Regions from separate parts of the Exiguobacterium artemiae 7-3 genome, predicted to be linked through region 2. Evidence: riboswitches for the same ligand, from Rfam matches in the RefSeq annotation. Region 2 holds a riboswitch; each other region holds the start of a gene.
The links. A riboswitch is a leader RNA that binds a small molecule or an ion and turns the genes downstream of it on or off. The one in region 2 is predicted to bind S-adenosylmethionine.
Positions count from the first base shown of each region.

Region 1: another riboswitch for S-adenosylmethionine. It lies ahead of P402_RS0101475 (LLM class flavin-dependent oxidoreductase); the one in region 2 lies ahead of P402_RS0102195 (Na+/H+ antiporter NhaC family protein).
Region 3: another riboswitch for S-adenosylmethionine. It lies ahead of msrA (peptide-methionine (S)-S-oxide reductase MsrA); the one in region 2 lies ahead of P402_RS0102195 (Na+/H+ antiporter NhaC family protein).

Region 1 covers NZ_KK211190.1:91,741-98,894, reverse strand. The annotation lists gene P402_RS16120 (NUDIX domain-containing protein) at 1-54, shown strand, start outside; gene P402_RS0101490 (PhoX family protein) at 168-2,045, shown strand; gene P402_RS0101485 (hypothetical protein) at 2,135-2,593, opposite strand; gene P402_RS0101480 (ATP-grasp domain-containing protein) at 2,696-3,643, opposite strand; gene P402_RS0101475 (LLM class flavin-dependent oxidoreductase) at 3,640-4,698, opposite strand; SAM riboswitch class I at 4,771-4,876, opposite strand; gene P402_RS0101470 (DUF975 family protein) at 4,996-5,634, opposite strand; gene P402_RS0101465 (DUF2325 domain-containing protein) at 5,702-6,967, opposite strand; gene P402_RS0101460 (DUF817 domain-containing protein) at 7,058-7,154, opposite strand, start outside.
Region 2 covers NZ_KK211190.1:239,060-246,213, reverse strand. The annotation lists gene P402_RS0102225 (nicotinate phosphoribosyltransferase) at 1-1,064, shown strand, start outside; gene P402_RS0102220 (hypothetical protein) at 1,091-1,420, opposite strand; gene P402_RS0102215 (YwpF family protein) at 1,563-2,048, shown strand; gene P402_RS0102210 (histidine phosphatase family protein) at 2,045-2,635, opposite strand; gene P402_RS0102205 (alpha/beta hydrolase) at 2,687-3,646, opposite strand; gene P402_RS0102200 (metal ABC transporter solute-binding protein, Zn/Mn family) at 3,823-4,776, shown strand; SAM riboswitch class I at 4,845-4,948, shown strand; gene P402_RS0102195 (Na+/H+ antiporter NhaC family protein) at 5,027-6,334, shown strand; gene P402_RS16130 (hypothetical protein) at 6,378-6,578, opposite strand; gene P402_RS0102185 (aldo/keto reductase) at 6,738-7,154, shown strand, end outside.
Region 3 covers NZ_KK211190.1:2,620,952-2,628,105, forward strand. The annotation lists gene P402_RS0114520 (DMT family transporter) at 1-93, opposite strand, end outside; gene P402_RS0114525 (DMT family transporter) at 90-419, opposite strand; gene P402_RS0114530 (GNAT family N-acetyltransferase) at 686-1,243, shown strand; gene P402_RS16580 (SH3 domain-containing C40 family peptidase) at 1,469-4,021, shown strand; gene P402_RS0114540 (putative quinol monooxygenase) at 4,079-4,372, opposite strand; gene P402_RS0114545 (M20 metallopeptidase family protein) at 4,450-5,622, shown strand; SAM riboswitch class I at 5,694-5,797, shown strand; gene msrA (peptide-methionine (S)-S-oxide reductase MsrA) at 5,902-6,432, shown strand; gene P402_RS0114555 (DMT family transporter) at 6,524-7,003, opposite strand; gene P402_RS0114560 (DMT family transporter) at 7,029-7,154, opposite strand, start outside.

The DNA.
Region 1 (7,154 bases), 150 kb from region 2:
CAAGTTTCCGAAGTATTGACTGCTTTGAACAAGACACCGTCTCTCCTTTTGTAAATGAAAAATTAACCAAGTGAAATGAAACTGTCCTGTTATGTTTACACATCCTTCACAATCAATTGATTAAATGAGGAAGTAGCAAGATAACAAACAACTTGGGGGAATTTATCATGAAACGAACACTTATCGTCGGTCTATCCGCAGCTGTCCTGTCATCGAGTCTGATTCCAACATTCGCTGATGCCCATACATCACGTGCAGCACGCGATATCAAGAAAGTCGAGTTTCTATCGATGGATGCACCAAGCACCGTCAATCAAATGGTCAAAACGTATACGGAAGCCAAGGTCAAAGTCACGTATCAAAACGGCAAAACCGAAATCAAACCGCTCGATTACAACCAATTGTTCTTATCACAAGATAAAATCGTCGAGAATAAAGGCGCGATGATTGCTGCCGGAACACCGATTGACGTCAATGGAGATCCGATCATCGACCGCAGCGTCCCGGACAAGCCGGAAGCCTTCGTCTCGGATGCACCGGACTCAAACAGTCTGCTTGAAGTCCACGGGAAAAAGTATATGGTCTCCCACTTCGAGTACGATTCAATCGATAATGCCGGGAATGAGGTCAAAGGACTGCCCGCTTCGATGACATTGACCGAAGTCGTGCAGGATAAAAAGACGGGGAAACTGGCGGTCAAGAAAGCAAGCAAAATCGACTTCAAGAACGTCAACGGTCTCTGGACACCATGTAACGGTTCGACGACACCATGGGGGACGCATCTCGGTTCGGAAGAATATGAGCCGGATGCACGGGCATTTGAATCAGATCCAGCCTCTTCCGCTTATAAAGAAGTCAACGCTTTCGCCGAACGATACTTTGGAACAAAAGAAAAAGCAAATCCTTATTTCTACGGTTTCACACCGGAAATCTCTGTCGACCGCAAAGGAAAATCATCGGTCGTCAAGCACTACAGCACCGGTCGTTTCTCACACGAGATGATGCAGATTCTTCCTGACCAAAAAACGGCCATCTTCGGAGATGACGGCAATAATACGATGATGTTCATGTACGTCGCCGATAAAAAGAAAGACTTCTCACAAGGAACGCTGTATGCTGCCAAGTTCAATCAAACGAAAGCAACAGAAGGCGGCGCCGGGGATCTCGAATGGATCAAACTCGGCCATGCATCCGATAAAGAAGTGAAGCGCTTAATCGACAAAGGAACCAAGTTTAGTGACATCTTTGAGACCGCTGACGTTCCAACGCCCGGCTTTAAAGCAGTCAAGACGGCCGCCAGCAAAAAGGTCGAATATCTGAAGTTAAAACCAGGCAAGGAAAAAGAAGCGGCCTTCCTCGAATCCCGTCGTTACGGCGCGTTACTCGGGGCAACGTCAGAGTTCAACAAGATGGAAGGGATTACCGTCAATGCGGAGGACAAAAAAGCTTATATCGCGCTTTCGTATGTTTCCGGTAGTACGGAAAAACAAGACGGTGCCGTTCAGGACGATATTCAGCTGGAAAAACGCGAATCCGGTGCGACGTTTGAAATCGACCTCGGTCGTGCAAAAGGTATCGACAGCCGTTATGTCCCGACGAATATGCAGGCCCTCGTCATCGGTGAGGATTTAGCGAAGCCGGATGCCTACGGCAACACAGCGAATCCGAATCTTGTTTCAAATCCGGATAACCTGGCCTATTCTGCAACATCAAACACACTCTTCATCGGTGAAGACAGCTCGTTGCATACAAACAACTTCGTCTGGGCATACAACTTAAAGACGAAAAAACTGTCACGAATTCTCTCTGTTCCGGTTGGTGCGGAAGCGACAGGACTCCGGTCACTCGATCGTGTCGGCGGATACAGCTATCTGCTCAGCAACTACCAGCATCCGGGTGAAGGACTCAACGGCAAGCAGATTACAGCCGTTGATCCGAAGAAACTGGAGCAAGCGATGCAAGACGGCATCGGCATTCAAAAAACAGGCGGTGTCGGTTACTTGTCCGGTCTCCCGACAGGTCAGAAATCGTATTCTCACCGTTAAATCGCATAAGAGCTTAGCAAAAAGCAGGCAGTGGATGTTTTAATCCGCTCCCTGCTTTTTTAGTCTTGCGATTCAAGACGGTTTTTCGATTATGTGCGCAGCTGACCGGCTTCCTGCTCCACACGTCGGAGCAATTCCTGCACGATTTTTTCTGTTTCCCGTTCGCCGCCAAGTGACAACAGGCTTCGTCCGACGAAATTAGCGCCTTCGTTTTTCCCGGTATAAATCAGCTGACAGCTTGTTTCGTCAAGCCGCTTTAAGGTAAATGTCATCTCGAGCTTAAAGATTTTAGCAAGCGTAAAACCAATCGTATTTTGCTTAAAATCCGGTTGATTCGTATAGGCAAGATCCGTCACGATATACGTCTCTAATCGATTCCCCTGCATATACGTTTGCCGGTACGTCGAGCCGACGACACCCGGTTTCCGTTCAATCACCTCGTGCTGGACGACACCCGGAATCAGACGTTGTAACCGATCATGATCAAAGATATGCCAGGCTTTCTCGATCGGAACATCCAATCTCTTTTCTTCGTGCCACGTTACCATCCGAACCCCTCCCTTTACTGAAAAATACCCTGATGTGTGCAGTTCTAACTTCAAACTACACACATACAGGGTATTCGGCTTGCTTGGATTGGTTAGTGATGGTTATTTCACAGTTTGAAGTTCCAGTGCGGCACCGAGGAACTTCGCCAGTTCGAGCATCCCGAACTTACCGGCAGCCGCTTCCGCATCTGAATTGTAGTTCGTATTCGTATTGACGTCATACGTATAAATGGTTCCGTTCGCATCCTTGATGAATTCGATTCCGGCGACCGCGATCTGGTTCGCCTGCAGGAATGCTTCATATTTTTGAATGATTGGATCATCAAATCCATCGACGATTTTAAACTTCATCGGTGTTTGCGGGGCCTCTTCACCGACCGGGCAGAACAAATCGTCAATGACACACGCATCTGCCGGGCACAGTTCAAATCCTTCTGACGTGTCGACCTGAACAGCATAAACGAACTTTCCGCCGACGAATTCACAGCGTGTGATATACGGTTCCGGTGCTTGGATATATTCTTGAATCAACGTGATCCCGTCGACCGGTTCATCAAACGTCGGACCGTCGAGATACGTCTCGAGTGCTTCAATCGAGTGGAACAACTGAACGCCGAGTCCTTTTCCGGCACGGTTGTGTTTTGTGATGAACGAAGATACGCCAATATTTTTCGCCGCTTCGACAATCTGATCACGTCCGACGGCAGCCGTCGTCTTCGGAACCCGGATCCCGGCTTTTCGAAGAGCCGTATACTGATTGATTTTACTCACTTCAAGACGTAAGGCACGGGTCCCGTTAAAGACGGTCCGATCATGTTCTTCAAGCCAAGCAAGTACACCTTCTGTCAGTTCCGGTGCGTAACGGTGACCGCGCGTATGCGAAGATGCACTCATCCGGCTGTAAAAGACGCCTTCCGGTGGAAGTTCATCAAGCGGAACTTGCCCTTCGTCGAGATGCCACTGTTCATATGGCAACTCCAGTTCTTCGAGTCGTTTAATTAAATGGTCCGTCCATTCTTGGTTTTCGTGTAAGATATGAATTTTTGTCATTTGGTTTGACCTACCTTTCGTTTTTCTTCGACAAGCGGCATGACGTCGCGCGCGAAGCGTTCCATCTCTTCCAGTTGTGGTGAAAATTGAAGTAATAATAAGGAGACACCCACCTGCTCAAACGCAAGAATCCGTTCGGCAATCTGTTCCGGTGTTCCAATCAAATCAGGACGGAGTCCGCGGTTCGAGACCGAATAATCGTTCCGTTTTACCTGCTGTTCGAGTTGTGATTTGCTGACGAAGTCGTCGTACCCGGCGTATCCGGCACTGTCTTCCTTGACGTCCGTAATTCGTTGCCATTCTTGAATGGCCTCTTCTTCCGTATCGCGGCAGATGATATAGGCAGCCAGTCCAAAGCTTTCAAGCGGCGGTTGCCCAGTTGCTTGTCGACGTGCCTTCATATCCTCAATCTTGACGGACACTTCTTCCACCGTTCCCCCGTGCATGACATAGGCGTCACAATGATTGACGATGGTCTGTTTCCCGGCTTCACTTTCCCCGCCTGCGTACAACTTGATGCCCGGTCGTTGAACCGGTTTCGGATGCAGTTGTGTCTGCTCGAGCGTATAATAGTTCCCGTCGAAGCTGTACGGCGAAGCATCTGCCCATAATCCTTTCATGATCGTGACAAACTCTTCCGTCCGCGCGTAGCGTTCGTCGTGGGCCGTGAAGATGCCATTGTATTGCCGCGCTTCTTCTTCCCACCAGGCAGAGACGACGTTCAGTGTAAAGCGCCCGTTGCTGAGTTGATCAATGTTTGCTGCCATCTTCGCGGTCGTCGCAGGATTATGGAACCCCGGACGGACAGCTGTCATGATTTCGAGACGCTCCGTCGTCGCGGCAATCGCCGCTGCCGTCGTCCAGGCTTCAAGACTTGGTGCTTCGAGTCCTTTGATGTCATTTAAATTCAACTCCGCAATCAGTGTCGTCGAAAAACCGATTCGTTCTGCCGTTTGCGCGACCTGTTTCGCATAGTCGAACGTCGCCGGCATCTGTTCGTCCTCGACATTTCGTAACCACCCGCCAAAAATCGGTAACCAAAATCCATACTCCATCCGTTATGTCCCCCTTATAAAAAAAATCGCTCTTCTCGAAAATCGAAAAGAGCGACGGATTAATCATGTCTGCTCTTATCTGTAAAGGGATTGCCCCCTTTAGGAAGTAGCACCTTCCGCTGCGCGCGGGGTTGCTGAAGTGTCTTCGGGCCATTCCCTCGACTTCTCTTGATAAGAATTATTGGAATTATCGTACACTTTTTAGCAGAGTAAAGCAACCATTAAACCTTGTTTTCCAATCGGAATTAAAAACAGCAATAAAAAAAGGATGAGAGCTGGGCTCTCATCCTCGTTGTCTTAATATGGGGCAACAAACGTCGACTCTTCGACAGGTGCTTCTTCACCGCGGATGCGGTCATAGAATTTTGCAAGCGTGACGCTGAAATATGGGCCAACCCACAAGAAGGCGATTCCGATGGTAATCAAACCGAGCAGGAACCAACCAATGAATGAGAGGACGAGCATGAACGCTTCCATCTTATGTCCGTCCATCATTTGGCGCGAACGTGTAATCGCATCCAAAATGCCGATTGAAGGTTCATCTCGTAAAATATAAAACGTCATTAGATACGAAAATGACTTGATGATACCCGGGATGATAAATAGTAAGAACCATAAACCAAGGAAAATACTTTGGACAATCGAAAGACCGACTGCCTTTAAGAAAATTTTGTATGGCTCAAATAAATCAACGATTTTTGCCTGTTCTTTCCGAGCGACAGACATCGCAAGCCATGTCCAACCAATCGCAAGTGGAAGCAAGAGAATGTTCAGTAAGAAACCGATGAAATCAATCGCTTGAATATCTTCATTCGCATCAGAAGAAAACATCGTTGGAATACTTTGAATGATGAGAAACAGTAAAAACATAAGTGCCATGAAGACCCAGCGACCACTGAGCGCTTCACGGGCGGATAATTTTAATTCTTTAATCATGGAGATCCTCCTCAAAATAAGTTCTATCTCTATTTACGGCTAATTAAGAGAGGAGTTTCATCTTTTTTCAGGATTTTCCTGTTTTCAACTGATTTAAGCGTGCTTTTTCAAGTTGGCGCTGGCATGCCGTATACAAAGAACGTCGTCCATCCAGTCGTTCCATCGCAAACGGAATATCATGTTTTTTCGCCTGCGCGATGACGTGTGCTGAAGCAGCGTGGGACACACGGCTCGTGATGACGACGATCGCATCGGTCTTTTTCGCGAGACCGGCAATCTTTTTCGCTGATTGGGCGTCTCCCGACAGATGAATCAGTTCGATACCCGTTTCCGCGAAAAATGTCCGATAGACCGGTGATTGCTGTTCATTACCGACGATGACGAGTCGCATGCCGACGAATGACGCAAAATCGAGGGGCTTCATATCAAGGAAGTCGATTGGCTGCCCCGGTACGGATGTCGTGACGAGTGGTGCCATCGCTTGAGATTTCTTTTCACGAATTCGGCGTGTTTTCTGTTCCTGTTTTACTTTCGACTTTCGTTTCATTTGCTTCAGGTAACGGCCAGATTTTTTGACGGCTGATCCTTGAGTCGATTCAACTGACGAAGGCACTGGTGCTGTTGGATCGTTTGACGTCTCTAACAGCTGTACTGTCGGCTCTTGATATTGGAACGCATATTTCCAGGCAATCGTCAGTGTTTCCGGACGACCTTTCCACATGACGAGATCGACGAGCTGCCCTTCTTTTAAATGGAAGAAGCGCATGTCTTCAACCGGTGTCGCATAGTAAAAGGGTTTACCCGTCTCATCCTTTAATGGTCCTTCGACCGTCGATTCAATGATGCCATGATTTTTAACGATACATCTTTCAAAAACGATTCGTTCGGCCAGTGGCTTCATCTGGTCGGTCGCGACAACGGCCATCACTTCTAGTGTCGTCCGGCGTGCATCTTGCTGTACGACTTGGACACGGATTTCCATTCCATGTTCGAGGTTCCATTGCCGGATTTCTGTTTCCGAAATATGACTGTTCGGCCATTCCCGTAAAGAACCACCTTTTAGTTCACGCACAAACGTATAGGCGTAACGTTGTTCGATGACAGGAGTGATTTTCACCGGCGGAACGACAGGTTGCTCGAATGATACGTCTTCTTTTGGTTCGCTCCACGCGATGTCTGATTTTACGGAATGTGTATAGTAACGCGATAACTGCACCCATTCATCGATTCCTCGGATTTCCTCGAGCAGTAAGTCCCATTCTTCCACCGTTTCGACTACTTGCATTTTACCGGCGATTAGCGTCTTCGCCCGTTCCACGATTTGTTGCATCATCTTCAACAACCCCTTTGCTTTTTTTCAACTATAGCAAGGGGCTGTCGGTTAGGTTGCTCAAAAAAAGACCGGGTTATTTTTTGTATATGGTTAGGATTTTATTTCGATTGACCGGTCACCCAACCGGTACTTTTCGACGGAGACAATCAAAATCGTGATGATGACCAGTAAAAACCAGGACGATAAT
Region 2 (7,154 bases):
TCGCAAACCATGAATCCCTGATTGCCACGAAATATGCGCGGATCCGTCAATCGGCACCGGGAGCAAAATTCCTTGAGGCCGGAGCGCGTCGTGCCCAAGGTATCGATGCTGCTTATTTTGGAACCCGTGCTTCGTACTTAGCTGGATTTGATGTTACGAGCCTTGCTTCGGCCGGACGAGACTTCGGTATTCCGTGCGGCGGAACGATGGAACATGCCGATATTCAATTCCATGATGATGAATTGACGGCGTTCCGGACATTCGCTGCCTACTATCCTGATCAGGCGACACTACTCGTCGACACGTATGACACGCTGAAAAGCGGTTTGCCGAATGCCATCATCGTCGCGAAGGAGCTCGAAGCAAAAGGGCATAAATTGCGCGGCATTCGGATTGATTCCGGCGATTTATCTTACTTATCCAAACGGGCGCGGACAATGCTCGACGAAGCCGGATTCCCCGATGTCGACATCGTCTTATCCGGTGATCTCGATGAATACGTCATCCAGGATTTACGGATTCAAGGTGCGCAGGCGAATACGTTCCTCGTCGGGACGCGTGGTATCACGGCATACGAACAACCTGCACTCGGCATGGTCTATAAGCTGGTCGCACGTGAAGTAGACGGTGAGCTCGTTCCCGTCATCAAAGTCTCTTCTTCTAAAGCCAAAACGACGACGCCACACATCAAAGAAGTGTACCGGATTGTCGACCGTGTCACGAATAAGTTCAAAGGCGATTACGTAACGTTGCTCGACGAAGATCCGACTGATCTGGATTCAATCGACTTAATCGACGTCCGTGATCCGTCATTCCGAAACCGGATCGAGAACTTTAACGTCGAACGGTTGTTGACACCGATTTTCGTTGATGGTGAACTCATCTATTCCGTCCCGACCATTGAAGAAAGCCGCCAGTTCCACGAGCAGCAAATCGGCCGCCTGTGGGAAGAATACAAACGTCTCCGCCTGCCGGAAGTCTACGCCATCACCTTCAGCGACCGTCTCTGGAAACTGAAACTGGATATGATTCGCAACACACGGACTGCGAGCGGTCTCAAATAAATACCTGAAAATAAAAACAGCCTACTTCAGCTGAAGTGGGCTGTTTCATCTGGTGTAACTGTCATTTGGATTGCCGCTTGTTCCATTTGTTGACGAAAGTACCAAGCGAAACCAAGCGCACCTCCGATGAAAACGATATACGTAATCCGTTGACCGAACTCTGCCAAGGAATCCGCATAAAAAATACTGATTAAATGGTCGCTTCCACTGACGAGAAGCAAACAGGCAATCAGGAGCGCTATACGATAAGCAAGTGTCGGACGGTCTGTTGGTTCAGCATGCCAATACGAGATGATGTAATGGGCAAGTAAGATGATGCCAATGATTCCTAATACTCCTATCAGTGCTTGCGGCATAATGAACGGTCCTCCTGTTTCTAATTTCTAACTCCATTTAAACATAGTTCACTAAAAAATCCTCCCTAAAACTTTCCCACCGTTTGCCCGGTCACGGTATACTGAAGAAAATCTGTTGTTCATTCAACAAGGAGGCGTTTTCTTGAAAACCTTTAAATTGTGCACCTTACGTATTCTAATGGATGAATCCGGTCGGGATACAACGATTCCCGTTGCGATCAAAGATGGACTGACTGTCAGCACGGATCAGACGGCACAGTGGGTCGCTGAAATTGTCGTCCTCGAAAATGATCAACCGATCATCGACGAGTTGTTCGCTAAAAATTTACGTGCCTTGATTGAAATTACGATTTCCCGACCTGATAATGATCCGGCTGCCATGATTGTGACACCACTTGAATCGACTCCCTTAAGTGAAGGGGTATCGTATCTGTTCAAAGGAAAGATGGTCATGATGAAAAATGACTTGTCGGAATCCATCTTACGTGAAGTCGTCGAAGACCATTTCACCGGTGAAGCCTTGATTCAAGAATACAAAGACCGCCGCTCCAAACGCGGTGCCCACATTACGAGTATCGCGAAAGAAACATTTAAACAGTACCTGCACGAAAATCCGACTCTTTCTTAAGGACGTTTCGTGTAATCTACGATATGATCCGCGACATTGATCCGGTCAATCTCATACCGATCGGAGAAACGAATATAGTTCGCACATGCATTCTTAAGTGGTGTCCGGTAACTAAAACTATCATCAATCGAGGATAATGCAGCTTTGATCGTATGCGAATGACAGACGATCAACAGGCGTTGTCCTCGATATTTTTCTGTCAGTTCTTCAATTGCCGAAAACACGCGATGTTGGATTTCCTGTTCGGTTTCAAGTCCCGGTACACGCTCCGTATCATTCGCTTGGACGGCTTCGTAGATTCCGGCGACAGGCTGTCCAGATGCAACGCCAAATTCCCGTTCAACCAACCGTTCATCCGTCTCCGTCACATCCAGTCCGATCGAACGTCCGATGATTTCTGCCGTCTCGACTGCCCGCGATAAGGGGCTCGAAATCAAGACGTCCCATTTTTCTTCTGCCAGGTAAGCAGCGCTCATTCCAGCCTGCCACCGCCCAGTTTCATTAAGAGGGATGTCCTCCCGTCCTTGAATCCGCTCGTTTAAATTCCAATCCGTCTGACCATGACGCACTAAACAAATTTCTGTCATTTCACTGTCTCCTTCAAAAGAAATATCACTGATTGTATCATGTTTTCTTTTTTAATGAAGGGTCTCCCGGGGTGGCAAAGCCAGGACCTGACAGCTGAACGCTTCAATCCGTTCCAGCAACCGTTCGATTTTCAACGGATTTTCGGTTTGAGCAAAGCTCGCCAGTGAATGCGTGCCGTTCGGGAAGGAAAACAGCCGGACATCGGCTCCGACATCGGCTCCTTTTTCAACAAAATGTAGCGCTTGTGTAAAAGGGACAATCGGGTCTTTTTTTCCGTGCAATAACATGATCGGCGGTGAGTCCGCTGTCAGATGCGTTACCGGTGAAACACGTGTCATGAGTTCCCGCCATTCTTCCCGCCCTCCCCCATAAAACTTGATGTGGGCAATCCACGTTTGAATGAACTTGAACAGGAGAAAATTTGTCGGAGGATACAAGGCAATGACACCACTGATCAAGGGGAGGCGTTCGGCTGTTTGTTCGCCGATGAATTCCATCGGGGCAAGTGCCGTCGTCAACATTAACGCGGCACCGGCCGAGTCTCCCCACAACACCATTCGTCCCCGCATAATCCGTAAATCATCCGCTTCCTGATTTAAGAAACACAGCGCATCTCGAACATCTTCCAGATTATCCGGAAAATAGCTACCGTCCTCAAACAACCGATAATCGATGCTGCAAACTGCGATTCCGAGTTCCAAGAAACGTTCCACGATTGGTGTAAAGCAAAAGATATCATCCCGATTTCCTCTAACGAAGGCTCCCCCATGCGCATAAATCGCAACCGGGAAGGGACCATCACCCGGCGGATAATATAAATCCAACTTCAGTTCTTGTTCATTGACGGTTTTATACAAAGTCGTCCGGGGCGCGAGTTGGACTTCCGACAGCGGAAGGGCCGGTTCCGTCCAGCGCAATAAAGCACCGTAGTTGTTCCAGATACTCGCCCCGGCAGCAGCCGTCGTCAAGATCGCCGCTCCTCCCATCAGCCAAGCAGTTTCCCGTTTCACCTCATCACCTCCAAAGCTTGCTCTTGATTTCTGATCTTATTAGTCTTCTACCCGATTTATTTAGAAGCCGAACGTCTTCCCCGACTGGTACTTGACGCTTCGTTTTGGATTCGTTATAGTGAAAAGGTTCAAATCGGAATAATTACGTTTTAATATTTTTTGGAGGGTTTATTCATATGAAAAAATTAATTTCTGCTTTCACGGTTGCCTTTGCCAGTGCTGCTGTCCTTGCCGCCTGCGGTTCTTCCGAATCCGATCAAGGTGCGACCAATCAAAAGCTTCGCGTCTATACATCGACGTTCGCTACTGCGGCCATCGCCAAGGAAATTGGCGGAACGGACATCGACGTCCAGATGATCGTACCTCCAGGGGCAGATCCGCATTCATACGAACCGACGTCTAAACAACTGACGGAAATTGCACAAGGTGATCTGTTCCTCTTAACCGGGACGACGCTTGAGCCGTACTCGAAAAAAATCAAAGCCAGTCTTAAAGGCAACGATGTCCGCTTCGTCGAGACCAGCAAAGGAATCGACCTGCTGGAAGCGAATGCCACGCTTCATGAGCATGAAGGACATACCGGCGAACATGCGGAAGAAGGACATGATCACGGCAAATTTGACCCTCATGTCTGGCTCGATCCGAACAATGCCAAAGTGATGGCGCAATCGATTACGACGGCGCTCGCTAAAGAGGTACCTGATAAAAAAGCAGCGTTCGAGAAAAATCTCACCGCCTTCAATACCCAGGCAGATGATCTTGATCAAAACCTGCAACAGGCCGTTAATAAGGGATCGAAAAAAGAATTACTCGTCACACATGCGGCTTACGGATATTTAGCAGAACGCTACGGTTTCTCGCAATTACCGATTGCCGGTATCTCACCGTCGGACGAGCCTTCGCAAAAGCAACTGGCGGCGATCGTCAAGGAAGCCAAGTTACACGACTTGAAGTATATCGCTTTCGAAGAAACGGTTTCTCCGAAAGTCGCCCGTGTCATCCAACAGGAAATCGGAGCGGAAGCGATTACGATTCACAACCTCGAGTCCGTCACGAAAGAGCAGCAAAAGGCTTCCTATTTTGACTTGATGAATGAAAATGTGGCGACACTCAAACAAGCACTGCAGTGAAGTAGTGTTGACATGCATTAAAAGATACGTTACGGTAGAAAACGTATTTCAGACAATTAAATGACTTCTTTTTATCGCGAGAGACGGAGGGACTGGCCCGATGATGTTTCGGCAGCGGACGATTAAATCGTACTGTGCCAAATCCAGCAAGCTGAGGCTTGAGAGATAAGAAGAGCGTCTTTTTCAGTAAAGACCTCCTTCTTTCTTGCGAAGGAGTCTTTTTTTGTACACGTAGAAAAGGAGTGATTTTATGAACGAGACGATTACACCGAACAAATGGGCACTTCTACCGTTGCTTGTCTTTTTAGTTCTTTTTATCGGTGCCGGAATTTTTTACAATGATTTTTACAAATTCCCGATTCTGATTGCTGCTTTGATTGCCTTGATTTTTGCGGCGGTCACAACAAAGGGCAGCATCAATCAAACCGTGGAACGGATTGCGACGGGGGCCGGAAATCCGGACATCATGATTATGGTCTTTATCTTCCTACTCGCCGGTGCCTTTTCTGGAACGGCAGATGCAATCGGCGCAATTGAAGCGACCGTCAATGCATCATTAACATTTTTACCCCCGTCCCTCTTGATGAGCGGGCTGTTCATCATCGCCGCCTTCATCTCGATGGCGATGGGTACTTCCACCGGTACGATCGCAGCACTTGCACCGATTGCTCTCGGAATCCATGAAGCAACCGGTGTCAATGTCGCAATTGCCGCAGCAGCTGTCGTCGGTGGTGCAATGTTCGGCGATAACTTGTCGTTCATTTCCGATACAACGATTGCAGCGGTACGGACGCAAAAAACCAACATGCGCGATAAATTCCGAACCAACTTCATGATCGTCTTGCCGGCAGCAATCCTGACGGTCATCATCTTGGCTTTCGTCTCAGGTACAGGAGACGTCGTCGAAGCAAAAGCGTTTGAGTTTTATAAATTGATTCCGTATCTGTCTGTCATCGTCCTCGCCTTGTTTGGTGTCAACGTCATCCTCGTCTTAGTCGGCGGAACCGTTTTGACGGGAATCATCGGTATGATTGACGGAAGCTTCGGCTTAAGCGGCTTCGTCCTGTCGATGTCTGAAGGATTGATGGGGATGGCAGAAATTTCGATTTTGACGTTATTAATGGGCGGACTCGTCAGCCTAATCACCTTTAACGGCGGGATTGCTTACCTGAAAGAAACGCTGACGCGGAAAATCTCACAACGCCGCGGTGCGGAATTCAGTATGGCGGCACTCGTCAGTGCAACGAATCTCGCGACAGCGAACAATACGATTTCGATTCTTGTCGCCGGACCACTCGCTGCGGAAATCGCCGATACGTATGATATTGATCGGAAGAAATCCGCCAGTATTCTCGACATCTTCTCGTGCGGTATCCAAGGAATTATCCCTTACGGAGCCCAGTTGCTGATTGCAGCGGAATTAACGAAAACGGCTTCCCCGGAACTGATTCCCTATCTGTTTTATCCGTTCCTGCTTTTCGTTTGCGGATCTCTTGCCATCGTCTTCGGCTTCCCGCGTCGAAAAACAGCTGATGTGCGTAAAAAAAATGTTTCGTAAAAAATACAAGACCCGTCGCTTTTGCGACGGGTCTTGTATTGACTTATTTTTTCTGGTCTTGGCGGTTGAGAATGAAATACGCAATCGCCGGAAGCGGGAACTGAATTAGTCCAGCGCCTCCCCAAACCCACGGATTACGCCCAGTCTTCCGGGCACCGAGGAACAAGAATGTCGCTTGCGCCCCCAACAGTGCCGCGATACCGGCCCATACACCTTTTGGTACGTTTTTAACAGCTCGTTTCATACAAAATACACCTCTTTTCCTCTAGGGATTTACCCTCCTCTTTTCGCTTTCTAACCGGCTTTTTCCTCCCTTGAGCGTTGAAACGGACGTTCTTGCTTGTTCATGCTAAACTAAACGAGCAATTCCATATTCTCGTTTCATTAAAGGAGGAGTATACACATGCAATACGCAAAACTTTCAAATGGTGTCACAATTCCACAAATCGGATTCGGTGTCTGGCAAGTCGATGAAGAGACGGAAGCACCGGCTGCCGTCGCAGAAGCCATTCGTGTCGGTTACCGTCATATTGATACGGCTGCCGTTTACAAAAACGAACGTGGTGTTGCTAAAGGAATTAAAGAAAGCGGCGTGAACCGTGAAGATCTCTTCTTAACGTCTAAAGTATGGAACGATGATATTCGTGCCGGACGAACTAAAGAAGCTTTCGCAGAGTCACTGGAACGTCTTGAGACCGACTACCTTGATCTTTATCTGATCCACTGGCCGGTTGAAGGATATATCGAAGCCTGGAAAGCCATGGTTGAGCTTTACGAAGCCGGAAAGATTAAAGCAATCGGTGTATCGAACTTTAAAGAA
Region 3 (7,154 bases), 2.4 Mb from region 2:
ATTTTTAGCGTTTTTTTGCTGGTTAAACGTATTGATCAAGACGACACCCAGCATTTCAAACAGTCCTGCCAGAATTAAATACAACCAACTCATTGTTTTTCACCCTCCCCACTGACTAACTTCAGACCGATCACACCGATCAGCAGCACTGCAATCAACATCAACTTGATGATCGACGCGGATTGACCAAACAACAGGATGTCGGTCAACACCGTACCGGCTGTCCCCAGTCCGACGAAAACGGCATAGACGGTCCCAACCGGCAGATGATTACTGACCTTGATCAAAACAGTGAAACTGACGATGATGCTGATAATCGTCGCTCCCCACTCGAGTGGCGTCGCGGCATGTTTTAAACCGATGACCCAACCGACCTCAAAAAATGATGCCAAGATGATACTTAACCAATATTTTGTCATGTCACTTCCTCCTCACAGATGCTGGTTCAAACAAAAAAGCCCGGGAGTAAGCGTTAAAAACGCTTTACTCCCGGGCTTTTATCCCTCCGTTGCATGAGGTTCCCCTCATGTTCCTCCCTTGGTCCAGCCGAACGGAACCCTAGAGGATTACTCTTCTTTTCATTCGATACCCCGACTTTAGCACGCTTGATTTTACCTGTCAAACAGGAAAATCGCCAAAAGTAGCTAATAGGTATAGAGAGTCAACCATAGAGGAGGAGTCCATCATGCGCTATAAAATCAATGAGCAACTACGGATCCGTCGTTTCACTCCAGAAGATTTAGAAGCTGTCCATGCCTATGCCTCAAAACCCATCGTCAGTCAGTATCAATCGTGGGGACCCAACTCCGAAAGTGACAGTAAACAATTTATTCATGATGCACTTGAAAGCGAACTTGAAAATCCGCGCCGCCGGTATGTCTTCGCTGTCACCTTCCCAGATGATCGTGTCATCGGAGCCGGTGAACTGGTCATTACCGATACGGAACACAAAACGGCGGAGATCGGCTATATCCTGTCGCCGGATGAATGGGGAAACGGTTATGCGACATCCGTTGCCGCGTTTTTACTTGAATTCGGATTCGAGAAACTGGAGTTACACCGGATTACAGCAACGTGTGATCCGCGAAACGTCGCTTCCGAACGTGTCCTGCAGAAAGTCGGAATGACAAAAGAAGGACAACTTCGGGAAACGGTGTATCTCGAAGATCATTGGCGTGATTCCCTCATTTACGGCATGCTCGATTGGGAATGGCAAGTTGACCATGAAGATAATCCAAATTGAACTACTTCCATCTACGTTTCGCTTAGAGATGGGAGTATTCAGATAAACCAGACCGGTGCCTCTCACAAAGGAGGGACCGGTTTTTGCGTTTCCACGCTTCTTGTATCATTTGGGTGATGATTGACTTTTTTTGATATCTTTTTACACCATTAAAAATGAACATGGTAAACTTAGTTTTAATTGGATCAAAAATTAATTTTCTATAGAAATGGAGTTTTATATACGATGCCTCTTTCAAAAAAATGGTTCACGACACTTGCCGCTTCCGTCATGCTGTTCAGTTCTTTCCCGATCAATACGCTTGCAGAGGGTAATGTTTCGCAAACAGTCGCCGATGAGCAAACGGAAGTTGCGACCGGCAAACAGTTTACCCAAACCGATACTCCGGTCTTCGAAACGACTGAAAGTACAGAAGCGGTCGCTACCCTGCCCGCAGCAACTGAAGTCGAGACGTTTGGAGTCGAAGGTCTCTTCACGCGGATTTTGCTGGATGGAGTCTATCGCTTTGTGAAGACAGACCAATTGGCGGATACCCCTACCTATCCGAAAATCGACAGTCAGTATACGAATAAGGTTACAGTCCTTTATTCAACGGCGGATTCATCAACAGCGACAGCTCAGACATTCGCTCAAAATAAAAAGATTGATACATATGGTCAGGTCGGGCTCTTCACCCGCATCAAACAGGATACCGGCTATCTGTTCATCCTGACGGCGGATTTGAGTCCAACTCCTGTTTATTCGGCGACAGGAGAACGGTTCGTCCAACAAAAAACATCTGTTTATCCAACCGCTGATGCAATCGGAACACCGCTTACCACGTTGAAACAAAATGATTCCATCAAGACGTTCGGGACGTCAGGTGACTTCACCCGGATCGAGTTGAACGGCTCATATGCTTTCGTCTTAACGGCTCACCTTGGAACGAAACCAGTCGTCGCGTATGCAGCAACCGGCAAAAAGTATATTCAACAGCTTGCGACTGTCTACCCAACCGCTGCGACGACCGGGAAACCGCTTGGAACATTGTCACAAAATCAATTAGTCGATATCTACGGCGTATCCGGTGCCTATACACGCGTCCGGTTAAATGACGTCTACGGATTCGTCTTGACAACCCAGTTAGGAGATGTGGAGTTTTTTGCGCAAACAGCCCGGCTGTATGTCCAGTCCCCTACTCCGATCCGCCAAGCGCCAAACATGTCCAGTCCCGTCTTAAAAGAGCACCAGACGAATACCTTACTGACCGTATACGGAACGAGCGGCGCGTACAGCCGGATTTTATTCCGTGGACAATACGCGTACGTCTTGACGAGTACGCTCGCTCCTTTAAAGGTCTATCCACAGACGGCCCGTTTATATGTGCAGACACCGACGGCGATCCGTTCAGCACCTGACACTTCAAGCTCCGTCTTAACACAGCACCAGACGAACACCCTGCTGACGGTCTATGGAACGAGCGGTGCGTACAGCCGGATTTTGTTCCGCGGACAATATGCGTACGTCTTAACGAATACGCTCGCCACAACAAAAGTTTATGCAAAGACAGGCCTCCGGTATGCGAGTAAACCGACATCGATTTTTAAAGACACGACGGCAAAAACGATTGTCCGCACTATGAAACGAGCAGAACAGATTGACATCTATGGAACAAGCGGCTCGTACACACGGGTCAAAACCGGATCGGTATATGGCTACGTCAAGACAACGGATCTCGTGACGAAAAAGCCGGATTTGTATGATATCACCGGAATCCGTTATGTGCTCGATGATAAAGTGGTCGTTCATCCAAAGGCCAGTCTGACGGGAAAAATCGGTACACTCAAAAAGAATACCCAGCTGTCGGTTTACGGCAAAAGCGGCTACTACACCCGGGTCAAGATCGGGACGACGTTTGGCTTTGTCGACTCGAGCAGACTCGGCTTAAACAAACCGGTCGCACCGTCTAAAGTCGGAACGGTCTTTTATGTTCATTTTGATCAGACCCCGCTGTTTTCAGCTGATGTCGCGTACAGCCGTCCTGCCGGCTACTTAAGCAAAGGAACAAAGTTGATTGGTCTGAAGGCGATTGACGATGATTTCTGGCACGTCCGCCTGCCGAACGGGACGACAGGTTATGTCATCAATCCCTACATCGGAACGACAAAACCGGATATGCGCTACACCCAACAAACAATTAACCGTCAAAAAATCTACACAGTCAAAACAACGACGTCTTATTTTGCGACACCGGTCAGTCCGAAAAGTTCCGGGTTGATCGAGCAGGGAAAACGGGTCTATCCCCGGTACCGGGTCGGCAATTTTTATGTCATTCAGTCCGGCTGGTCCCCTGTCTATCTGCCGGTCAGTGCCGTCACCGTAAAAACGGATACACGGATTGCACAGAAAAACACATCGCGCGGTGAAAAGTTGATTCAAGCAGCGGCCAAACACTTAGGAACACCGTATACATGGGGTTCGCAAACAGCAGCCAACGGCGGGTTTGATTGTTCCGGACTGATTCATTACGCTACGAATGAAGCCGGGAAATACGGCGGGCGGACGAATGTCAGCGGCTACTGGTACGGTGCATTCTTTACGAATCGCCGGACGACGATCAGCAGTGGGAAACGGTCGGATATCGTCTTCTTCGAAAATACGTACACAGATGGACCATCACATATCGGTATCATGCTCGACAATGAATATTTCATTCATGCCGGCGGCTCACAGCTGCAAATCAACTCGATTTATGAACCACGCTGGCGGGAACACTTCCTCGGCTTTAAATCGATGTAAAAACGAAAAGAGGCGTATGGAATCCGAGAGGATCCCATACGCCCTTCTTTCCTTGTTTCAGAATGTCATCTCGACGTATTTCGTCACTTGACGGTCCTCAAGGTATAATTCGATTTGTTCGCGATAGGCTTTATAGTGGTCCGATGCAATGTGGGCCTCAAGTGCTGCCTCATCTTGGTAGACTTCATAGAGCATGAACTGATGTTCATTTTCAATTGATTGATGTAATGTATAACGCAAGCAACCCGGCTCGTTTTGCGCTGCTTTGTAGACCGTACTTAGAATCGGAAAGACTTGATCTGCTAACCCTGCTTTGACTGTAAGAACGGCATTGACGATGATTTCACCCATATGTTGATTCCTCCTCTAATTGATTACCTCTATCTGTACCCGTTTTTACTCAAGACATACCGAAAAGGATGATTTCGATGCAAGAAAATTTATTTACTGCTCTTGATCACTACGAATCCGAGATGATTCGTTTACGCCGTGACTTTCACCGCCATCCGGAACTATCGTTTCAAGAAGTCCGGACGCCTGCTAAAATCGCTGCTTTTTACGATGGACTCGGTATTCCTTACCGTACAAACGTCGGTGGCAACGGCATCGTCGCCACGCTGACCGGCACTCGTCCCGGAAAAACAATCGCCGTTCGGGCCGATTTTGACGCGTTGCCGTTACAGGAAGAAACAGAATTGTCGTTTCGTTCAATCCATCCCGGTGTCATGCATGCTTGCGGACACGACGGGCATACCGCCATCGTTCTTGGACTCGCCGCTGCTTTTCAGGGCATTCAAGATGAATTAACAGGAACTGTCGTCTTTATCCATCAACACGGCGAAGAAGTCTTTCCAGGTGGTGCCATTCAAATGATCGAGGACGGCTGTCTCGACGGCGTTGATGCGATTTTCGGTACTCACCTCGAAAACGAGCTGCCAGTCGGCTCAATCGGTTATCACAGCGGTCATACGTTATGTGCCATCGATGAATTTGAAATCGTCGTTCATGGTCAAGGCGGTCATGCCCAAGCCCCGCACCGGACGCAGGACGCGCTCGTCGCCGGTGCACAGCTTGTCTGTAATCTTCAGCACCTCGTCAGCCGACGTGTTGACCCGTTCGAACCGGCAATCGTTGCGATCGGTTCTTTCCATGCCGGAACAGCACCAAACATCGTGACCGGTGAAGCCCGGATTGTCGGAGAGATCCGGACGTTCAACGAACAACTCCGTCATCAGTTGCGTCAACAGGTGGATCTCGTCGCCCGGACGACCTGCGCCGGCATCGGCGCTGATTATTCGATTGATTTCACGACCGGTTATCCGTCGCTTTGGAATCATCCGGATGAAACACAGCTCGTCCGGGAAGCGGCCAGCTTTTTACCCGAAGCACAGGTTCGTGAGATGAAACCGATGATGGCAGCGGATGATTTTGCCTATTACCTCGAGCAGATCCCGGGCAGTTACTTCTTCACCGGATCTGCGAAAACAGATGGCCGAACAATCTACCCACAACACCATCCGAAGTACGAAATCGATGAGCGGGCCTTACTGATTGGGGCGAAAACATTAGGAGCCACGGTTCTTCGCGCTCTACAAACATAAGGATTGACTTTCCACTTTTATGAATGGTATTATCATCCCAATGATAACGAACTTACATCAACTTCATATAACACTTATCAAGAGTGGACCGAGAGATCTGGATCGATGACGTCCCAGCAACCTGCGCACAGCAAGGTGCTACGACCAGCAAAGCGAAAGCTTTGGTTGATAAAAAGCGGCGACTCCTTTTGCAACCAAGCAAAGGAGTCGTTTTCGTTTTCTCGCTGTCAGAAATGAGAGCACTACGGTTCAAGGAACCAAGGGAAAGGGAGAGATGACATGGAAAAAGCAACATTTGCAGGAGGATGTTTCTGGTGCATGGTGACACCATTTGAGGAATTACCGGGGATTCACAGTATCGTATCCGGTTATACAGGAGGACACGTCGACAACCCGACATATGAGCAGGTCAAAACAGGAACGACCGGACATTCCGAAGTCGTCGAGATTACATTTGATCCGGCACTGTTTTCGTACGAACGGTTACTCGAACTGTACTGGCCGCAGACGGATCCGACCGATGCCGGCGGACAATTCCAGGACCGCGGTACACAGTATGCACCGGCGATTTTTTATCATACGGAAGAACAGCGACTTGCAGCGATTGCATCACGTGATGCATTAGCCGCGACAAACCGTTTCAAACAACCAATCGTCACACGGATCGAACCGGCACATGCCTTCTATCCGGCGGAAGAGTACCATCAAAACTTCCACAAAAAAAATCCGGCGCACTACAAAAAAGACCGGAAAGCTTCCGGTCGCGACGCCTTTATTGATGTCGCCTGGAAAGAAGAAGTATCCGTCTGATTCAGCTTCAAAAAGAGGTCACCCTTTCACGCACTTTACTAGTAGAAGTGGCGTGAAAGAAATGATCTCTTTTTTTAATACCTTTTTTTCTTCAGGAAATGGCTTTAATGTCTTTCTCTTCCTCCACATCCTCCACGACTTGATACCGTTTCAAGACAAAAATGCCACTCAGCATGACGACCAGGCCGATGATCTGACCGAACGACAAATCGACTTTCGGTAAACCGAACCAGCCAAAGACGTCGACACAGAGCGCAAAACTGAGTTGCGAAATCAAGACGACGGAAATCGCAATTGACGGCCCCAGCAGTTGAATGCCGCGCATGACACAAAACACGACGCCGACGCCGACGAACCCGCCAAACAAATAAAGCGGTTTGACCTCGGTAAGTGCCGAGATCTCCCCGCCCCGAAAGAAGACCAGTGCAAGCAACGAACCGAGCAATCCTACCAAAAAGACTAACGTCGTCGTCGCCCAGGCACCAAACGCATGACTCATCCGTGCATTCAAAACCGTTTGCAAACTGATCATCATCCCTGCGACGATAGCACAAAACATACCTAATCCCATTCTATTTCCTCCTCACAAGTTCGACTCAGGCAAACGAAAAGATCAAGACGCCCGTCAACATCAAACCGATACCGATCCACTGTCCTTTATTACTGCTCTTTTTAATGACTCCAAACCAGCCGTTCAAATCAATCACAAAAGCGCACAAAAT